Regions from separate parts of the Nostoc sp. genome, predicted to be linked through region 2. Evidence: predicted binding sites of a transcription regulator. Region 2 holds the regulator's gene; each other region holds the start of a gene.

Region 1 (6,095 bases), on a different contig from region 2:
GTAAATGTACTGTTAGAACTACTGGCAAATGGCTCCTTGTTTACTTGGGCTTGGCTGGAATTATTTCAAGGCGTCAATTATTTTCGCAGAGCCTTAGGTCTTGCCGTATTAATTGGTATTATCGTATTAAAAATTAATAGTGATAACGGACTCACCAATTAAACAAAATTATTTATATATCTTCGGCGAGAACTTCCATAATCGTCTGACTATTCATCCCACACTCATCGAGATAGATAACTTTCACCAAATTTTAAATTTTGGACTTCGGCATGAGCGCTCACGCCGAAGTCTAAAATCCAAAATTGTATGACTGTAGGCTGCGATCGCACCGAACACATTTTGCAAGTTGAGTTTCAAAGTGGAGATGCTTATCAGTACTTAGGCGTAGACGAGGATACTTGGGAAGATTTACATTCCTTTGATTCAATTGCCAGCTTTTTCAATCAAGATATTAAAGGTAGATATGACTGCGATCGTCTAGATAATCCAGATTATACTATTAAGTAAGAACTCCATGTAGGGTTTTTAATAATTCTTGTGTTGTCTAAGGTTTGGGTAAAAAAGCTGTACGTTCAGATGTTTTGTCGGTTGGTACTTGTTCACTTGTTGCAAGCCCACTGACAACAATAATTGCTAATAACGGATTGATATTTTGTAATGTGCGAATCTCTTGCCAAATGTTTCAAGATTTGTAATTTTACATCCATAGCCCTACTTACCTTTCCAGGTTTTCTTTTTTTATTCAGAATACCCGGAAAGTGACAGAAAAGGGATATGTTATGGAATCAATTCATCAAGTATAAATACTTATAAAAATAGACAATCTCTGGCGAGTAGTCCAAGCTTTTAAAAAGATTTAACAGTGATTTAACATTGGCAGGTTTATCGACTAAAAATCGTCAAAAAACAGAATAAATGACATTTTTTCCTTCTCTAGGATAGCTGTTTGCGATCGCAATCAATTTTTCAGCGCATAGATAGATTGACCTCACGAAGTTTAGTGAGATAATAGAGTTGTGAGGGACAGAACGGACGCAACTTGATTATTAAGGGGGAAAATTATGAAACTCCAGCTATTAGCGGCCATTGCCTTAGCAACTCCCCTATTTTTCACTAGCTCGGTTAGAGCCGGGAATCCTCAGGACTTACAAAAGCTGCTTTCAACTGGGGAATGTGTCAAGTGTGAACTATCGGGAGCTAACCTCAGTGGCGCTCATTTAATTGGTGCTGATTTGAGAGGCTCGAAGCTCCAAGGAGCCAACCTTGTAGGGGCTAACCTCGAAGGTGCTGACTTAACTGGTGCAAACTTGGCAGGTGCTAATCTAACATCGGCTTATGTAACCAATGTGAATATGAAGCAAACCAATCTCAACGGGGTAAATTTTACTCGCGCTACGATTAACGATTCTAATGTGTATCAAGCATCAATGAATGATCTCAATCTGACTGATGCGAAAATATATAATACTGGAATCGGTATTGGTGGAGAAGGAGAAGGTGCCGTGATTCCTGATTGGAAATAGGTTGAACTGAGTAGGCAGGTTAAAATAAACACAACATAGGTTTTTGCCGGCTTTAAATCAGAGAAACTGGTTTTTTGCCAGCATTATCCTTCAAATTTGCCTATACAAAAATAAAAAATGAACTCTCTCTGCCTTGTAATCACTTTACTATGACGAAAGCAGAGGGGGCTTTTTATCGTAAATAAAAGGGTTTAAGACCCCAACCATTACATGTAGTGTCAGTTTCAGTCGGGGTTTAAATCCCCCGAAGTTGCCACAAACTCCTCCACCCCTGCAAGGCACTTCTCTTCTCTGCGAGACGCTACGTGAACGTCTGAAAATGTCTTTAATTACGAATTACGAATTATTTAAGGGAATTTATCCTGCTGCCACAATAGAGTTAAGCTGCTATCCCCAGAATTCCTTATGAGTGAATCTATCACCTTGACAGACGCTGGCTTATTACCAGAAGATTTGTTACCAGATGTTAGTCATTTGGTAACAGAGGACGATGAACCCTTGGATAATCTACCATCTGAAAAACAACAACGGCTACTGACAGAAACCCTTTACAGTTCTTGGAACGGCGCAAATAATGCCCAAGGATTTCTCGTGGCGGCCAATGTGGGGTTATTTCCCAGTAGCAAGCAACCGCCGATTGTGCCTGATGTATTCTTGAGCCTGGATGTACAAGTAGCTGAAAACTGGTGGGAAAAACGGCATCGTTCTTATTTCTTCTGGGACTTTGGTAAACCGCCAGAGGTGGTGATTGAAATTGTTTCAAATCGAGAAGGCAATGAAACAGGACGGAAAATCTTAGAGTATGCCAGGATGCGGGTAATGTACTACATTATCTTTGACCCAACTCGGCAACTTCGTGGTGAAGTTCTACAAATGTACGAGTTGCGAGGGCGGCAATACATACCCATGAGTGAGCAATGGCTGACTGAAGTTGAGCTAGGTTTATGTTTGTGGGAAGGTGCGTATGAAGGTAAGCGGGATGTTTGGCTTAGGTGGTGTGATGCTACAGGGAATATGATTCCGACTGGCGCAGAACGAGCTGAACAAGAACGTTTACGAGCTGAACAAGAACACTTACGAGCTGAACAAGAACACTTACGAGCCGAGCAAGAACGCTTACGAGCTGAACAAGAACACTTACGAGCCGAGCAAGAGCGAGAAGTCAAAGAAACTGCCCTGCAACGGGCTGAACGCTTGGCAGCACAGTTACGAGCATTGGGTGTTGAGCCGGAAGTGTGAGGATGGGGAGTGGGATAATTCAATTAATTGAAAAACGCTCTTATATATATTAGAGCAAAATTGCTAGGAAACCCCATTAGGACTTACGCAAAACTACACACGGTAGGGGCAATTCATGTAGCTTTAGCTTCCCGCAGGGTATTAACCCTACGTGAAAATCATTCTTTTCGGCTATTGTTTGTATAAGTCCTGCCCATAAAAACAAAAAACCCGCCGTAGCGGGTTACACAACAAAACTATGAACAATGAAAACTTGATTTAGCTGAAATGTGTCATCTCAGCTTCTAGTTGACGAATCAGGTGTTCGTCGCCCTTTGCTCTGGCTACTTCCAAGCGATGCTCTAGGCTTTTTTGAATATTCGCTCTGTGAACTTCTTGTCCTTTGCTCACACTTTGTAGTCTATTCTGACTCATAGTGATTACCTTTTTTAATTTTTCGCTTTATATCTTCTATTCTTAACATAGCACACATTTTGTAACTGTTGCTACAGAAAAATATTTTTTTATAATTAATTTCACGAAAATATGTCTAAGAAACAGATAGATCAACAACCACTCGTGACTTTACTCAGCGATTTTGGCGATCGCGATGTTTATGTGGGCATAATGAAGGGAATTATAGCCCAAATCAACAGAAGACTGACGGTGGTAGACTTAACGCATCAAATTGGGCCGCAAGATATCGCCGCAGCCCGGTTTTGCCTGATGAATGCTTATCCGTATTTCCCAGTTGGGACAGTGCATGTGGCAGTAGTAGATCCGGGTGTGGGAAGCAAGCGACGAGCGATCGCAGTAGAATTTGCTCAAGGGTTTCTCGTCGGCCCAGATAATGGTATATTTAGTGGGGTACTGAGTCAAAGCCCAGCGATCGCAGCCGTCGAACTCACAAATCTTAACTATTGGCGAACTCCTCAACCAAGCAAGACTTTTCACGGTAGAGATATCTTTGCACCAATCGGGGCTAATCTTGCTAGTGGCGTCTTCCTCAAACAGCTAGGACAAGAAATTGATCCAGCAAGTTTGGTAAAACTGGATATCGGCGAGTGCAAGCAAACAACCACAGGTGTAGTGGGTTGCATTCAATATATTGACAATTTTGGCAACTTAGTGAGCAACATTCCAGGAAGTTACGTACAAGGCAAAACTTGGTGTGTGCAAGCCGCCGGGTTAAGTATACCAGGCTGTGAAACTTACAGTGATGTCAACGTGGGAGAGATAATAGCTTTAGTTGGCAGTCACAGCTGGGTAGAAATTGCCATTAATAGCGGCAATGCTAATTTACAGTTGCAGTTAGATTGGCAAGAAAGGCTGCAAGTTGTGCTAACTTAAATACCGCACTTCGTAAGTGCCGCATCCAGAGAAACACCAAAATTATATCCTCTTTCCACAGTTGGCAAATGTCCTGGGGGGAAGGTTTTAAAGTTTGGTTCCTTGCCGGGTTTATACTCATATCTTTTAGTTTGCTGATTATAGTTCCACTGAATTAGCCACTCACCTGTTAAAGTTTGCCATCCAACTGCGTCATACATCTTGCGATAGTCGTTTTTTTGTTCCCTCAAAATCTTTTCTTGAGCGCTAAAGCCCAACTTCCCATCACTGGCTGTACTCCAAAGCCTGTCAATGGTTTTCAAATCAACACACGAAAGCGCATTCATTTCATCTTTGGCAATAGAACCTTCCGCTTGTGCCTTAGTCCCTGCAACATCTAGCATTCTTAGATAAGTTTCTCGGTCAGCCCCTTGCCAATCTTTGCTTTGCAAATATTTCTGCAACTGGCTGTAATCGACATTGCGGGCTGTGGTAATTTCCACTTGCTTCAATGAGCTAGGATTAGTAGTTGTGTTAACTAAATCAGTGCTTCCTGGGCTTTTAATCGCAGACTTAGACCGCGTTAACGAATATCCAATCCAGCCCAAAACAGCAAATATACCTATAAGACTTGCTGTGATTAATAAAGTTAGTGTCAGAACAGTTTGATTATTCTTTGCCATTTTTCGATGCTTCTGATGACTTGGAATGCCCCAGGTCGAATTTAGTTTAACCGCTACCACATAGATGTATATTTTAGCTTTTTTTCATAATTGTCGTAGCATTCATAAAATCGTCACCTGTGGCGAATCATATTCTCCAGACTAATTCTTCTGGAGTGGACTTTCCGCCTCATTAACCCGCGCCCGGACAATATAAGTTGCTAGCTTGACGTTTACCTTAATTGAGCCTAGTACTGATAAATCTGATCGGAGTCTTATATCTGGTACTTAGGTACTGTACAAATTCATCATGATCTGCGTTAACAAAAATAGGTTGTTTCAGGCTTTTCTTAATTATCCTTTGGTCGTAAATAGACGATGCTGTAGGGGTTTAGCATGCTAAATCCCTACGAAAGATGTGGTTTTTCACCTGATATATATTTGGTATTTATTGTCAACGCGTAAGTCCTGATATCATTTCACGAAATACCTAATACGGATACATAGGTAGGGGCGTACAGTTGTACACCCCTAGAGCCAATTCATCTGTTGTAAAGGAGATTCCTTAACTATACTCATCCCAAACCACGGGAAAGGAATAATCTGAAAACGCCGAGAAATCATGATTATTGCTACGGGTTTCTTCATCCAGAACTTTGACAACTTTGTTATAAATATCTTGTGCTTGTTGGGGGGAATCACCGATGCTGGTTAATCCCAACTTGCCAAACTGCGAAAGGCAACCCATAAGATGAAAGACTGTGCCCGTTTCAGTACCACTGTCAAAGTGTAGTCTCTGGTGAGCGATGATATCCATCAAATCATTAGGTAATAATCCCTGATAGCGCTCTTTTTGGAGATTGTCAGTGGCAATGTAGTATTTTGGACGACCTTGCTGACTATAAAATAAGCCCGTGGAAAGATCATAACGACCGTTCGTTAATAATTTCAAGGTCATGAATGGATGAGTTGTGCCGCCTTTACGCAGGTTAATTTCGATCGCCTGAATATCCCACTCTCCATTACCCTTGTCAACGGCGATAAAATCTACACCAAATCGCTCTAAAGTGCCTTTCTCTGCTAGCTTTCTGCCAACTTGTAATCCCAATTGCTGTAATTGCAACCGATAGCTTTCATCAGCCGGAAAGCGGCAACCAAGATAAATTTGACCGTCGGGACCTCCGAGAATTTGGTCATGGGTTGAAAGGATTTCCACTTCGCCAGTGGGTGTGATCCGCCCTTGAACACTGGGCGATCGCTTAATTTCGCCTTCCACAAATGCTTCGGCGATCGCCCCTAATTCCCCGATTCTTCCCGAAAAATTGTCCCAAGTCTCTTGCTTTGCTTGAAAGCGCATTAT
Region 2 (6,095 bases):
TTAGTTGATCGAGTTGGGCAATTTTTTGATCGCGCACTTCTATACCTTCTTGACGGTTAGCAAGTTCGCGATCGCGTTTTTCAATAGCTGTTTTGGCATCGTCAATCGCTTTTTTAGCTTCAGCATACAGCCGTTGACGTTCTGTTTTCAGTAGCTCAACTGCCGCCTGTAGCTGCTTTCTCTGATTGTAAACGCTTTGCAATTCAGCTATGGCTTTTTGGTACTGAGTTACAACCTGATCTAGCTGCCCTTGAGTGCGTTGGAGTTGAGTTTGAGTTTGGGCTTGTTGACTAATGGTGCGGTTCAACTGAGCTTGTGTTTGGCGTTGTTTGGCATTCGCCGCCTGTAAGAATTGATTGATTACTTGCAAGTCTTGTTGTGCTTTTCCTTGGGCAATTCTTGCAAGATTTAGCTCACTCTCTACCTGACTTTTCTGAGTTTCTGCGATTTTTAGCTGTTCCCGCTTGTGTCTGAGGTCTGTTTGAATATCCTCTAACTCAAAAACTCCCTTTCGCAAGCCTTCGTCAGCAGCGAATAAAATCCCTAAAGTTGATGCGGAAATCAAACCACCCGTAAAAATAGTTACCAGTACAGCAGTATTTTTCGGACGAAGATTAAAAAGTGAGAGGCGAGCTTTGCCAACTCGTGTGCCGATGCGATCGCCCACGGTTGCTATCACGCCTCCCAGAATTAAAATTGCTGCGATGAGGATGTATCCGGTGGTCATCTTTAGCTACCGAAATCCTTCCAGATACAGCCTACTACTTTTAAGTATTGTCTGTGGAGAAGTGGAAATTGACAATAGCTGAAATTACTCAATTTTAGATTTACCTCTAGCTATTAGTGTCATTTTTCAAAACACAACAGGTGCCGACTCCCCTTTCTCCAATTGCTTTTATGTGAACTGCCTACTTAAAGTAACAGGTTTATGCACAGTAATCTTCTTTTTGTGGATAGAAATCATATTTTTTTCCCGCAAATCTCCTAGTAGCCTAGTAACGGTAACACGAGTTGAACCAATTGCCTCTGCGATCGCTTGATGAGATAACTTCAGATCAATAGTGATTCCATCTGCACAAGGAACCCCAAAATCCCGACAAAGAATCAACAAAAAACTTACTAACCTAGAACCCATATCTCGGTGAGCGAGAGTTTCAATCATCATCTCCGTTTGTAAAATGCGCGAAGACAGACCTCGCAGCATTAACATTGATAATTCTGGATTTTCCTTGAGTGCTAGCTCCACCTGTTCAATTGGCGCTGACAGTAATTCCACAGGCGTAAATGCAACCGCATGGTAAAACCGATCCGACTTATTTCCTGTCAGCAATGACAATACACCAAAAACACTATTTTCCCGCAGCAGCGCTACCGTTATTTCCTCTCCTGCCTCGTACACCCTGGAAAGTTTAACAGCACCTTTCAAAAGAAAATAAACTCGTTCGGCAGGATCGCCAGGAAAAAAGATCGTTTTATTGCGTTCAAACGTTTCCACAACTGGCGGAAACGCCCCGGTCGCCATCTGACGAAAAACATTTGCTAGGGCTTTATCTTGTGTCACGATCATCTCCCTTCCCCTACCCAATGCCGGAAAAACAAAAACTGATTACCTAAGAATACACCCGAAAAATGAATAAAGCACCGTCAACCTTTCTGTACTTTCCTATACTCAAATTAATATCTTCATAACTCTTTGTTTATAATGATACATAATTGTTGATCCTTTCAGCTACTACTTGTTGATAAGTAGTTACAATAGCTGTATTCAAAAGGGTTTTTTGAAGAACAAATAAAGATAAATTGATAAAATCTTTAGGAAAAATCAAGAATTTTGTCATAGCAAACACCCTTACCAATATTCATTTTTGCAAATCCTGTGTAAAACAAAGACAAAACGTGCCTCAGATTCTAGTATGCTCCTAATGATCGATCGCATTAACAATTTCTATGCTAAATCTGACTGGAAAAAATGCCCTTGTTACAGGTATTGCCAATAACCGCTCGATCGCCTGGGGCATCGCCCAACAGCTGCACAAAGCCGGAGCAAGCCTGGGTATTACTTACCTGCCGGATGAACGTGGCAAGATGGAGAAAAAAGTTGCGGAGTTAGTAGAACCTCTCAACCCCAGCTTATTTCTTCCCTGTAATGTCCAAAATGACGAACAAATTAAATCTACCTTTGAGACAATCCGCGATCAGTGGGAAAAGCTAGATATCCTGATCCATTGTCTGGCCTTTGCTAGTAAAGACGATTTAACTGGAGATTTTAGCCAAACCTCTCGTTCTGGCTTCAACACCGCCTTAGAAATCAGTACCTACTCGCTGGTGCAGTTAAGTGGTGCAGCAAAACCTTTGATGACAGAGGGAGGTAGTATCGTCACCCTGACATATTTAGGCGGTGTCAGGGCAATCCCCAACTATAACGTCATGGGAGTTGCCAAAGCGGGGTTAGAAATGAGTGTGCGTTACTTGGCGGCTGAACTAGGGCCACAAAATATCCGCGTCAATGCCATTTCCGCAGGCCCCATCCGCACCTTGGCATCTTCAGCAGTCGGCGGAATATTGGATATGATTCATCATGTAGAAGAAGTAGCTCCCCTACGACGCACCGTCACTCAGCTAGAAGTGGGCAATGCTGCGGCTTTCTTGTGTAGTGATTTGTCCAGTGGCATTACCGGACAAGTTCTGTATGTAGATGCAGGATATGAAATTATGGGAATGTAAGATAATTTGGGCATGGGGCATTGAGTATTAGTAAAATTCTTGCCCATTCCTCATTTTCCATTCCCCATGCCCTATGCCCTATGCCCCTTTCCCTATGGAAATTAGCAAAGTTAATTCTTCAAACTACGATCAGTCAACTAAAACCCCTCGGATTGCCACTGTTCACCGCACCACTGGTGAAACCGATGTGCAAGTTACCATCAACCTGGATGGTAGAGGAACCTGCACAGCAGCAACAGGTGTTCCGTTTTTGAATCATATGTTGCATCAAATTGCCTCCCACGGGCTGATTGATATAGATGTCCAAGCCAAGGGAGACTGGGAAATTGATGACCATCACACCAACGAAGATGTAGGCATTACCTTAGGGCAAGCTTTGAACCAAGCACTAGGCGACAGAAAAGGCATTGTCCGCTTTGGTAATTTTCTTGCACCACTAGATGAAGCTTTAGTTCAGGTAGCGCTAGACTTTTCTGGACGTCCTCACCTCAGCTACGGCTTGCAAATTCCTACTCAACGGGTAGGAACCTATGACACCCAGTTAGTGCGAGAATTCTTTGTGGCATTAGTAAACCATAGCCAAATGACACTGCACATTCGGCAACTGGATGGCATTAATTCCCATCACATTATTGAAGCAACATTTAAGGCGTTTGCCAGGGCAACGCGGCTGGCGGTGGAAATCGACCCCCGTCGTGCTGGCGTAATTCCCAGTTCTAAGGGCGTTCTATAAAAGGAGTCAAATGGAGCATTGGAAAAATTCTTCCCTTGTCTCCCTTGTCTCCCCACTTCCCACTTCCCAGTTTGAGATAATTGACACAGCGGGTAGTGATGGTTATTATCAGGCTACCGGGTAACTTGTAATTAATACCAAGCTGGTAAATGGTAGTTGAACCGAGATGAAGTCTCTTGCAGATGACCCTGATTCTCAACTTAATACGACTGACACTCCACCAGTAGTCCTAACTTCTGAGTTGCGAAAAGTCTATCGCACTGGTTTTTGGCTAAATCAAAAAGTCGTATCTCTGAAAAACTGTTCTTTAACAGTTTACAAAGGCGAAACCTTTGGGTTGCTGGGGCCAAATGGTGCGGGTAAAACCACTCTTTTAAAATTGTTGCTGGGAATTATTCGTCCTACCTCTGGACGGGGATTATTATTAGGTAAGCCTATAGGCGATCGCAGTGTTAAGCAACATATCGGTTATCTGCCCGAAAATCCCTATTTGTATGACTATCTCACCGGCTGGGAATTTTTGCAGCTAGCGGCTGGACTATTCCAAATTCCCAACAGTGTACAACGCCAACGCATTCCCCAACTGCTGGAATTAGTGGGTTTATCCCAAACCGATGCCCGCAAAAAGCTCCTGCGCCGCTATTCTAAAGGAATGCTACAGCGTGTTGGTATGGCACAGGCGTTAATTAACGAGCCAGATTTAGTTTTTCTGGATGAACCGATGTCTGGTCTTGATCCGGTGGGACGCTACCAAATGCGGGAAATTATCCTGGCGCTAAAAGCAGCTGGTAAGACGATTTTTTTCAATAGCCACATTCTTAGTGAAGTAGAACAGATTTGCGATCGCATTGCCATCCTCGCTCAAGGTGAACTAGTTTGCTCTGGTTCCCTAAATGAACTCTTAGGCGGCGAAAACACATATCATGTCAAAGGTCGAGGTGGTGACTGGGAAATTCTCAAAAAATGGATACCCACTCTCAGATTTGAGCCTGATAGTTCCTGGCAAGGTACACTACAAGATGATTACTATGATTTCCTCGCCAGTCTTCGTCTCATGGATGGTAAAATTATTGCCATGAGCTTGTCGCGTCGCTCCCTAGAAGAATTTTTTATTCAAGAAATCCAAAGAAAAAATAATTCACTGAATTAGTCTTCTTGCTTCTTGCCAAATAGGAAATTTTGGGTTACTTTGAGGAACAAAACCCAAAAACCCTGCCTTTTTGAGTTGATCTTTCTCAAGCCAACCCACATAAAATCAAATTCCGATCTCTTTTTAAGGTTATTTGTATTTATTGGTTAATAGACAATTTATTGTATAGACTGCCTTTAGTTGGGTAAATCGAATATTTTTTGATAATTCCTGTATTTCCGCAGCGTTAACTTTAAGTGAACTTCACTAAAAGTTCAAATTCAATAAATAAATTTCCTCCGGAAAATCACACTTTTCGAGGAAAATAAGAGTGTCGGGGAACTTGAATACTTAGGTATAGTCAAAATAAAAATGTTTAGACAGTACTTTATTGATCGTAGTTTCAGAGTCTCAGGTAAATATGCTTAACACAAGTTTGTTTAAATTCCTAACTCAGCCAGTTGTGGGTGTGGCTTTGTTAAGTGCTGTCAATATCGCTGTGCCATGTGTCAGTCTAGCTCAGGGACAACCATTACCACCAACTACACAAACACCAAGCACACCAACACAATTAGATACTAATTATTCATTAGGAGGCGGGGATCTCATCCGTGTAAATGTATTTGAAGTCCCCGAATATACAGGTGAATACCAAGTTCCGCCAGGTGGAGCTATAAACCTACCTTTAATTGGCAGTGTGTCAGTCCTCGGGCTAACAGCTGAACAGGCATCTGATGAAATTGCTAGAAGATATTCTCGCTTCCTCAAACGTCCGTTAATCTCAGTCAATCTGTTATCGCCTCGTCCCATCAATATTTTTGTTGCCGGAGAGGTGACACGTCCAGGAGCTTACACTCTGAGCTTGAGTGGAGGCGCAGGGAATAATCCAGGTGTACAATATCCGACTATATTGGCCGCATTGACAACAGCGCAGGGTGTAACCTTAGCTGCGGATGTAACTCAAGTTCAATTACGGCGTAAAATAGGACGTTCTTCAGAGCAAGCCGTCACCATCAATTTGAAGGACCTCATCCAAACAGGCAGATTAACACAGGATATTACCTTACGGGATGGAGACACCATAGTTGTGCCAACTGCAACCAACTTCAACGTAGCAGAATCGCGCAATATATTTGCAGCTAACTTTGCCGCCAGCCAAACCACACCCCGCACAGTCACAATTATTGGTGAAGTTAACCGTCCCGGTTCATATCTTGTCACCACCGGTAATACAGATGCTCAGGGGGGCGCAACCCCTAACAGTGGCACTGCCACTCCCACCGGTCTACCAAATGTGACGCGGGTAATTCAACTAGCTGGGGGAATTACAGCACAGGCTGATGTTCGTAATCTCAAGCTACGCCGACCAACAAGAACTGGCTCAGAACAAGCTATAAATATTAATCTTTGGCAACTATTACAGAGTGGTGATGCCAATCAAGACATCATCGTGCAAGACGGAGATACTATTGTTATTCCGACAGCAACTGAAATCAACCCCGCAGAAGC
Region 3 (6,095 bases), on a different contig from region 2:
GCATAAAATCAAAGGCGGTAAAATTCCATTGCAATGAGTGTTCGATCATGTGGGCGGTGTGAACTACAGAAAGCACAAAAGCTCCCACTCCCAAGCCCCGTCGGTAACGCAGTGGTGATGCCCACAAGCCACTAATGGGACGCGCAATTAACGCCAAGATTAAGCAGATTAAGGCGGCGTGTCCGGTGTAATCTACCATTGTGTCACCAGTCCGCAACAAGGTGATCACGCCAATAATCAGTGTCACCCAACCGCCTAATCGAAATAACTGACTGCGCCTATCTTTACTTACCAATGATGTAGAAACGCCTACGCCTAGCATCGTGGGCAGGGTTCCCAAGCCAAAAGCCAGCATAATTGCCCCACCCATCCATAAATTGCCAGTTTCAGCAGCTTTAATTTGGGCAGCATAGAGGAAACCACAGGGCATTAAACCCCAAGTCATCCCTAAAAGCATTGGCGTCCACCATTTGGCTTTTAAGGAAAGCTTAACCATTCCTGTGCTGAGGCGATCGTGTAAACTACCTTGCAATAGGGGATGTAATACGGGAATGTGCGGCAGCAAATCGGGTTTTACTTGTCCTAAGCCAAACCAAATCAGCATTACACCAGTCAAAATTGCCATCCAACGCCGTAAGTCGCTGCCAACACCCGCTAGCTGTCCACCTTGCAGCAATACCGAACCTAGCGCCCCAATGCCAGCACCGACTAGACCATAGCTCAACATCCGCCCCAGATTTAACAGGATATGAAATTTTAATTGCTGTTGCCAAGTGTCGGACTTTTCTAAAGGTGATGTCTGTTTCGGCTGATGAGACAGAGAAAACGCCACCGTTAGGGGGCCACACATCCCAAAGCAATGGCCAAAACTCCCCAGGAAACCCAGGATTGCGATCAGCAACAAATCTACCATAAAAAAAGTCCTGAGTTCTGAGTCATGAATCCTGAGTGTCAGAATAAAGATTTTGAAGAATTAAGAAGAAATTCTTTTCTCTTCTTCTTTGCTCAGTACTCAGCACTCCTCTAGTGCGGCAGTGTAAGTTAAGTTGCGATCGCTGTCAAAAGACGAACTGTCAAACTTGATGTTTATTCTAGGAAAGAAAGCCTGAGTGTAAAACTCCCTACACACAAACTTCTGAGAGCCACTGCTGCTTACCTTCTGGCGCGGGAGTGGCTTCACTCGGTATCCATATTAATGAGAATACTTAACCCGGATTTCTCACGAGTGAGAAAAAACGACTTGGATTAGCAAAATTTGAAATGATTAGACTACTTCTATTGCTTGTACTGAGCGTTCGCGTAGCGTCTCGTAGAGAAGCCGTTGGCGCAGCCTCTTGTAGAGAAGTATTGGGCATTGGTATTTACAAATGACAAATGACAAATGACTAATTTTGAACTTCCGGCAACCAAATAATAAACGTAGTCCCCGGCGCATTGGGTGAAGTTAGCTGAGAGTTGATTGCAGGGCTGAAAACCTCGATTTCGCCCTGCATTTGCTCTATTAATTGTTTGGCGATCGCTAACCCCAAACCTGTACCTGGGATATCTGTTTGCGCTTGTACACCCCGATAATGTCGTTCTCCAAGATGCTCGAAATCTTGGGGTGGAATGCCAGGACCGTTGTCACTGATGACAATTCCCTGAAAATTAGCTTTTTCTTCCCCCGCCTGAATTAAAATTTTACCCCCAGTGGGAGTGTATTTCAAGGCATTATCGATGATGTTATTTAATACCTCTCGTAATGCTTTGACGTTGGCACGTACTAGGGGGGAATTCTGTTGAATTTCAGTTATTAGTTTTAGCTTTCGCTCTTGGGCGATCGCTTGGGCTGATATCAATAATGGTTCTAATATATTTGCTAGCGAGCAGTCAACTGCTTTATCTCCCGTTCCTGGCAATAATAACGGCGGTTTAGCAGATTTTTGGATAGTTGCTTCTACAAAAACTTCATTTTCCCCCAGATGTAGTGGTGCTAAATCTGCCTCTGTCAAGTCAATTACTTGATCAAATTGTTGCAGCAGTTCTTCGAGGCGATCGCTTTCCCGCACAATACTATTTGCCACATTCCGGTTCGCGTCCGCTGGTTGCAGTCGTTTCAATAGCAGTTTGCCAAAAGTCCGCAATGCCGTTAATGGGTTACGAAACTGATGCAACAGGTTATCTAGCAAATCGCGCTGTTTTTCTTGGAGAATTTGTTGCTCACGCAATTGCTGCTCAAACCATGCCCGTCGCTGATCTAAAATACAAGCGATCGCTAACGTTTGGGCTATCTGTTGAATCTGACTTTCCTCGTGTTCATTCCATACGCGGTCTTCCCTACCTGTCACCAGTAACCCCATCATCACACCCTCATAGACCAGAGGTAAAACAATTTGGTTGCCACTAAATAAGTATTCCTCTTTTAGATGGGGCCCAGAGGCATCTGGTATCTCCGACTCCCGTGACGAAGTTGGAGATTCTGACCTTGGTGTTAATAACCTTCTCTGAGTATGGGGTAATACAAACACATTTCCAACTTGAAGTTGCTTGTGTACGGTCGCTTCCGCAGTCTCCTCCCCCGGCGGTAATAATGCTGTTTCCGGGTAAATCACCACAGGAATCAGTTTGGCCTCACCTGAAGGAGTCTCTACCAATTCTTGTGTTAGGTACACAATACTTAAAGTTGCTCCCAGCCCTTGGGTTAGCAGCGCTATTTGCTCTCGACACAGAGCAAGAAAATCGGAACTGGCAGACATTAACATTTTTTAGCTCTTGCTCAAGATTACAGATTTTGAGGCATGATTAAGAGAGGATACTTAGTTTTTACCTCACTCATTTCATAAAGCTTAACTAAAATCTTCTTCGTGATGGTTTCTACCTGGGGATTATATCCTTATGTGATTTTATTTTCTCTATCTTCAAAGATATTAATTTTCTTATATGAAAAGGTTAAAAACTATTGATATTTTGAACTAGAACCTATATAATGACGACAAATTTTGTAGCTATTACTACAATCTCTAGCTTGAAAGAGGAGGACAAGATATTGGCAAGGAGACGCAAAAGGAAGAGTCGTCGTCGTCAGGAAGGACGGCGGATTCTGGAACATGTGCCTCAATATAGCATCGAAAGTGGCGAAGAAAAACCTGTGACAGCAGCGAGAAGATTCATTCAAGCTGAAGGTATCTTGCCACCTGCGTTGCTACTGGTAAAACGAAATGAACACACCACAGATCGTTATTTCTGGGCAGAAAAGGGACTGTTTGGTGCTCAATACGTAGAGGAAAACCATTTCTTGTTTCCTAGCTTGAGGGTGTTAGAACCTTCACCAGGTCAAGAACCTCTTACTTTAGCTACTCGGTGAACCATAGATGGTCATCTTTGGCATTGAATGATGGCTTCTGACTATCATTAACTGGCAAAATTGCTAAGTTTATGCAAAATTTAATTTTTTTTTAGTTTCTAGCTGATTTGCCAGTCAAGCTAGTCCAGGTAGTTAGAAAGTCAACTTGTCTCAAACCACGCTAAATAGCATGGGTTGATGCTATTTTGATGATGCAAAAAGGAGTGAGTATAGAGCCAAGCGTGTTTAAAAGCGCTAGTGAAGTTGCGCTCTTATGCCGTGGATTGTTAAGCAAGCTCTGTCAACAAATTTAAGTTAATGAATTTAAATTTTTCCCCACGACATAAGTTGTGGGGAAAATTGACAAAGCAGCAGCCTTGATTTCCTCCTTCCTACTTTGCATTGCCTAAAGAGTAGGTCAGGTCAGAAGTCTGCATATCATAGTCAAGAGATGGTTACAAAAATCAACAATTATTCACCAGCCTTTAGCTGTAGAGTCCTCTGTAACTCACTGACTTCATCTCGATGGCCAACTACAGTGATCTTACTTGAGGAGGTTTGGTCGCTCTGAGTTGTTTCTACTTTCAGCGACACCTTCTCAAGTCTTCCAGATTTTTGCCAATAAAATAGACCGCTTAAAGGCGACAGCAGTACCATAGCCAGAACAAGGGTACTGAGGCTAGGAAAAAGCAGGGACACGACTAATGATAGACAAACAATACCAGTAGCTGCTAGTAGAGTTAGAAATATAGCTAAGAACCAGCTGGGGCGAACATTACCTTCAAAAGTCACCTGGTTTTGTTTTCGGTCTACCCCTGCCACTCGGTAAGACCGCGATCGAAAATACTCTTTTAATTGAGACATTAAAGCAGCTTCGTCTCGCTCAGATACCAGTTGTGCTGTTTCTGTGCGGTCTTTAGTCGAGGCACGAATAAAGAAAAACAGTCCAACCGATAACAACAAGGTTAGCAGGAACGTAGATGGCAGAATAGCAGTATCCATAACTAATTGTTAGTGTTTGATTGGAGGAGACTTATTCATTATCAATTATTCGTTATACCAATTTGAACAATGATTGTGACAAATGCAGCGCCAGTGGGATGATCAGCGACTCTTGCACAATCCAAAATCCTTCGACTGACTTGTACTGAGCGACGTCGTTGGCGCAGCCTCTCGTAGAGAAGTAGCGCTCACGCCGTACTCCTTCTCTACGAGACGCTCTGCGAACGGAGAAGCAAGCTATGCGTAGCGTTCTGCAAGAAAGTCTAAAATCTCAAATGGTATTACTTTCTCGCATTAATGTAGTTTTGCCAAAGAAAAACTAAATCCTGCGCTTGAACTTGCCATTCGGGAGAAACTTGGTACATTCGCCTGGGGCGTCCCCGTCCTTCGAGTTTCTTCCAATATCCACTGATTGCCCTTTCGTCTTCCAGAAATTTGATTGCACTATAAAGTACGGTATCCGAAAGCCTATAGGTGGGATATTCAGTTTCTAATTGCTCAATCAACTCGGTTCCGTAGGATTCATTTTGTAACAAAACAGACAGTATGTAACAAACTGCAACTTCCTGACAAAGGTAAGTTGGCGGAGGATTCTCAAAGAATTGATATATATCCTCAAGTTTCATAGTTAGTGAATGGCTAAAAAAATGCCTTAGGGTAAGCTAGACAATCTTTGTAGTCAGTATACAGTGCTACTGCTAAGTCAGTAATATAGATAAAGCTACTTAGACTAAATTTCCCAAGCGTAAACACCAAATAATTACCCACGCCTGTGAAGTTGTGGGACGAGTTTGCAAGTTGTAGGGGCACAAAATAGTGTACCTCTACTCAAGCTCGATACGGTGTGGTGAGAAGCGAACAGACAGTGGCGAAGTCACTACCTTGGTGTTAAGTGATGTCGTTCTGGTTAGAACTGCTTAAGCAATAAAATGCCATCGAAGAAATTTTACAGGTAAAATCGAATTTTGTCTGTAAAACTTAATAAACACTTTGTTTTACAGTAATTTTCCGAATGCAGATTCTAAAAGTTTAAGGTAAGGGATATGTCTGGGTTAAAGCTGCTACGCCTGTGGACACATCTAAGCAGTAATCATTTCTGATTTTTTCGACTTGAGAATCTCTTGTCCGATTTGGCAAGTGTGATAGTAAATTTATCAAAGAAGACGCTGGGACGAGGGGAAACAACTCTCCGTGTCTCCGTGTCCTCGCGTCCCTTAATCAAGCGCCCAGCACATTGGTTCACAGTATGTCAAAAACTCCCGATGCCCGACCATCTTCCTCAACTCTTAGGGCGATTGCCCAAACTTTTCGCCTTACAGGTTGGATTAGCTTCTGGATTCAGCTAGTACTAGGCGTTGTTTCTAGCATAATTGTGCTGCTGTTCGCCGTCTTTAATCAAAGAACTGGCAGTCCTAGTAATAATCCTGGGACTGGTTTTGGCGTATTTTTAGCAATTTGTGGACTGGTCATTTTGGGTGGGGGGATTTATTTAGCTTACCGTTACACTAGAATTGGCAAGCAACTGGAATCCTCGAATCCCAGCAATCGCCCTCGGAAAAGCGAGAGTGTGCAAGTATTACGCTTAGGGCTGTGGGTGAATTTAGGAGGAACGCTGGTGACTCTTTTGGGGGCGCAAGCGATCGTTGGGACACTGGTAGCAAGATCCATATCTCCCCAAGCTATAACGACCCAATTGTTTGACCCAACCCGGATTATTAGCGGTCTAGATATGCTTGTGGTACAGGCAAACACCAACACTGTTTCAGCCCAC

The links. The regulator NtcA, encoded in region 2, controls nitrogen genes in cyanobacteria. The targets are predictions, from matches to a motif close to TNTGTANNNNNNNNTACANA.
Region 1: ACYTXL_RS09555 (SAM hydrolase/SAM-dependent halogenase family protein) is a predicted target of NtcA. The motif match lies at 3,238-3,257, and genes of this name have one in related genera.
Region 3: ACYTXL_RS30685 (DUF3155 domain-containing protein) is a predicted target of NtcA. The motif match lies at 2,978-2,997, and genes of this name have one in related genera.

Annotation. Positions count from the first base shown of each region.
Region 1 is NZ_JBTYKD010000083.1:19,669-25,763, reverse strand. Features, by position in the region: gene ACYTXL_RS09580 (hypothetical protein) at 1-162, shown strand, start outside; gene ACYTXL_RS09575 (KTSC domain-containing protein) at 310-510, shown strand; gene ACYTXL_RS09570 (pentapeptide repeat-containing protein) at 1,065-1,526, shown strand; gene ACYTXL_RS09565 (Uma2 family endonuclease) at 1,932-2,765, shown strand; gene pirA (arginine synthesis PII-interacting regulator PirA) at 3,024-3,179, opposite strand; gene ACYTXL_RS09555 (SAM hydrolase/SAM-dependent halogenase family protein) at 3,291-4,094, shown strand; gene ACYTXL_RS09550 (GUN4 domain-containing protein) at 4,091-4,756, opposite strand; gene ACYTXL_RS09545 (peptide ligase PGM1-related protein) at 5,301-6,095, opposite strand, start outside.
Region 2 is NZ_JBTYKD010000229.1:455-6,549, reverse strand. Features, by position in the region: gene ACYTXL_RS21710 (DUF3084 domain-containing protein) at 1-727, opposite strand, end outside; gene ntcA (global nitrogen regulator NtcA) at 896-1,567, opposite strand; gene fabI (enoyl-ACP reductase FabI) at 1,948-2,724, shown strand; gene hisB (imidazoleglycerol-phosphate dehydratase HisB) at 2,819-3,457, shown strand; gene ACYTXL_RS21690 (ABC transporter ATP-binding protein) at 3,624-4,607, shown strand; gene ACYTXL_RS21685 (polysaccharide biosynthesis/export family protein) at 5,008-6,095, shown strand, end outside.
Region 3 is NZ_JBTYKD010000365.1:17,016-23,110, reverse strand. Features, by position in the region: gene ACYTXL_RS30700 (urease accessory protein UreH domain-containing protein) at 1-913, opposite strand, end outside; gene ACYTXL_RS30695 (hypothetical protein) at 1,206-1,355, opposite strand; gene ACYTXL_RS30690 (sensor histidine kinase) at 1,386-2,741, opposite strand; gene ACYTXL_RS30685 (DUF3155 domain-containing protein) at 3,026-3,343, shown strand; gene ACYTXL_RS30680 (cofactor assembly of complex C subunit B) at 3,794-4,324, opposite strand; gene ACYTXL_RS30675 (PadR family transcriptional regulator) at 4,606-4,950, opposite strand; gene ACYTXL_RS30670 (DUF3611 family protein) at 5,571-6,095, shown strand, end outside.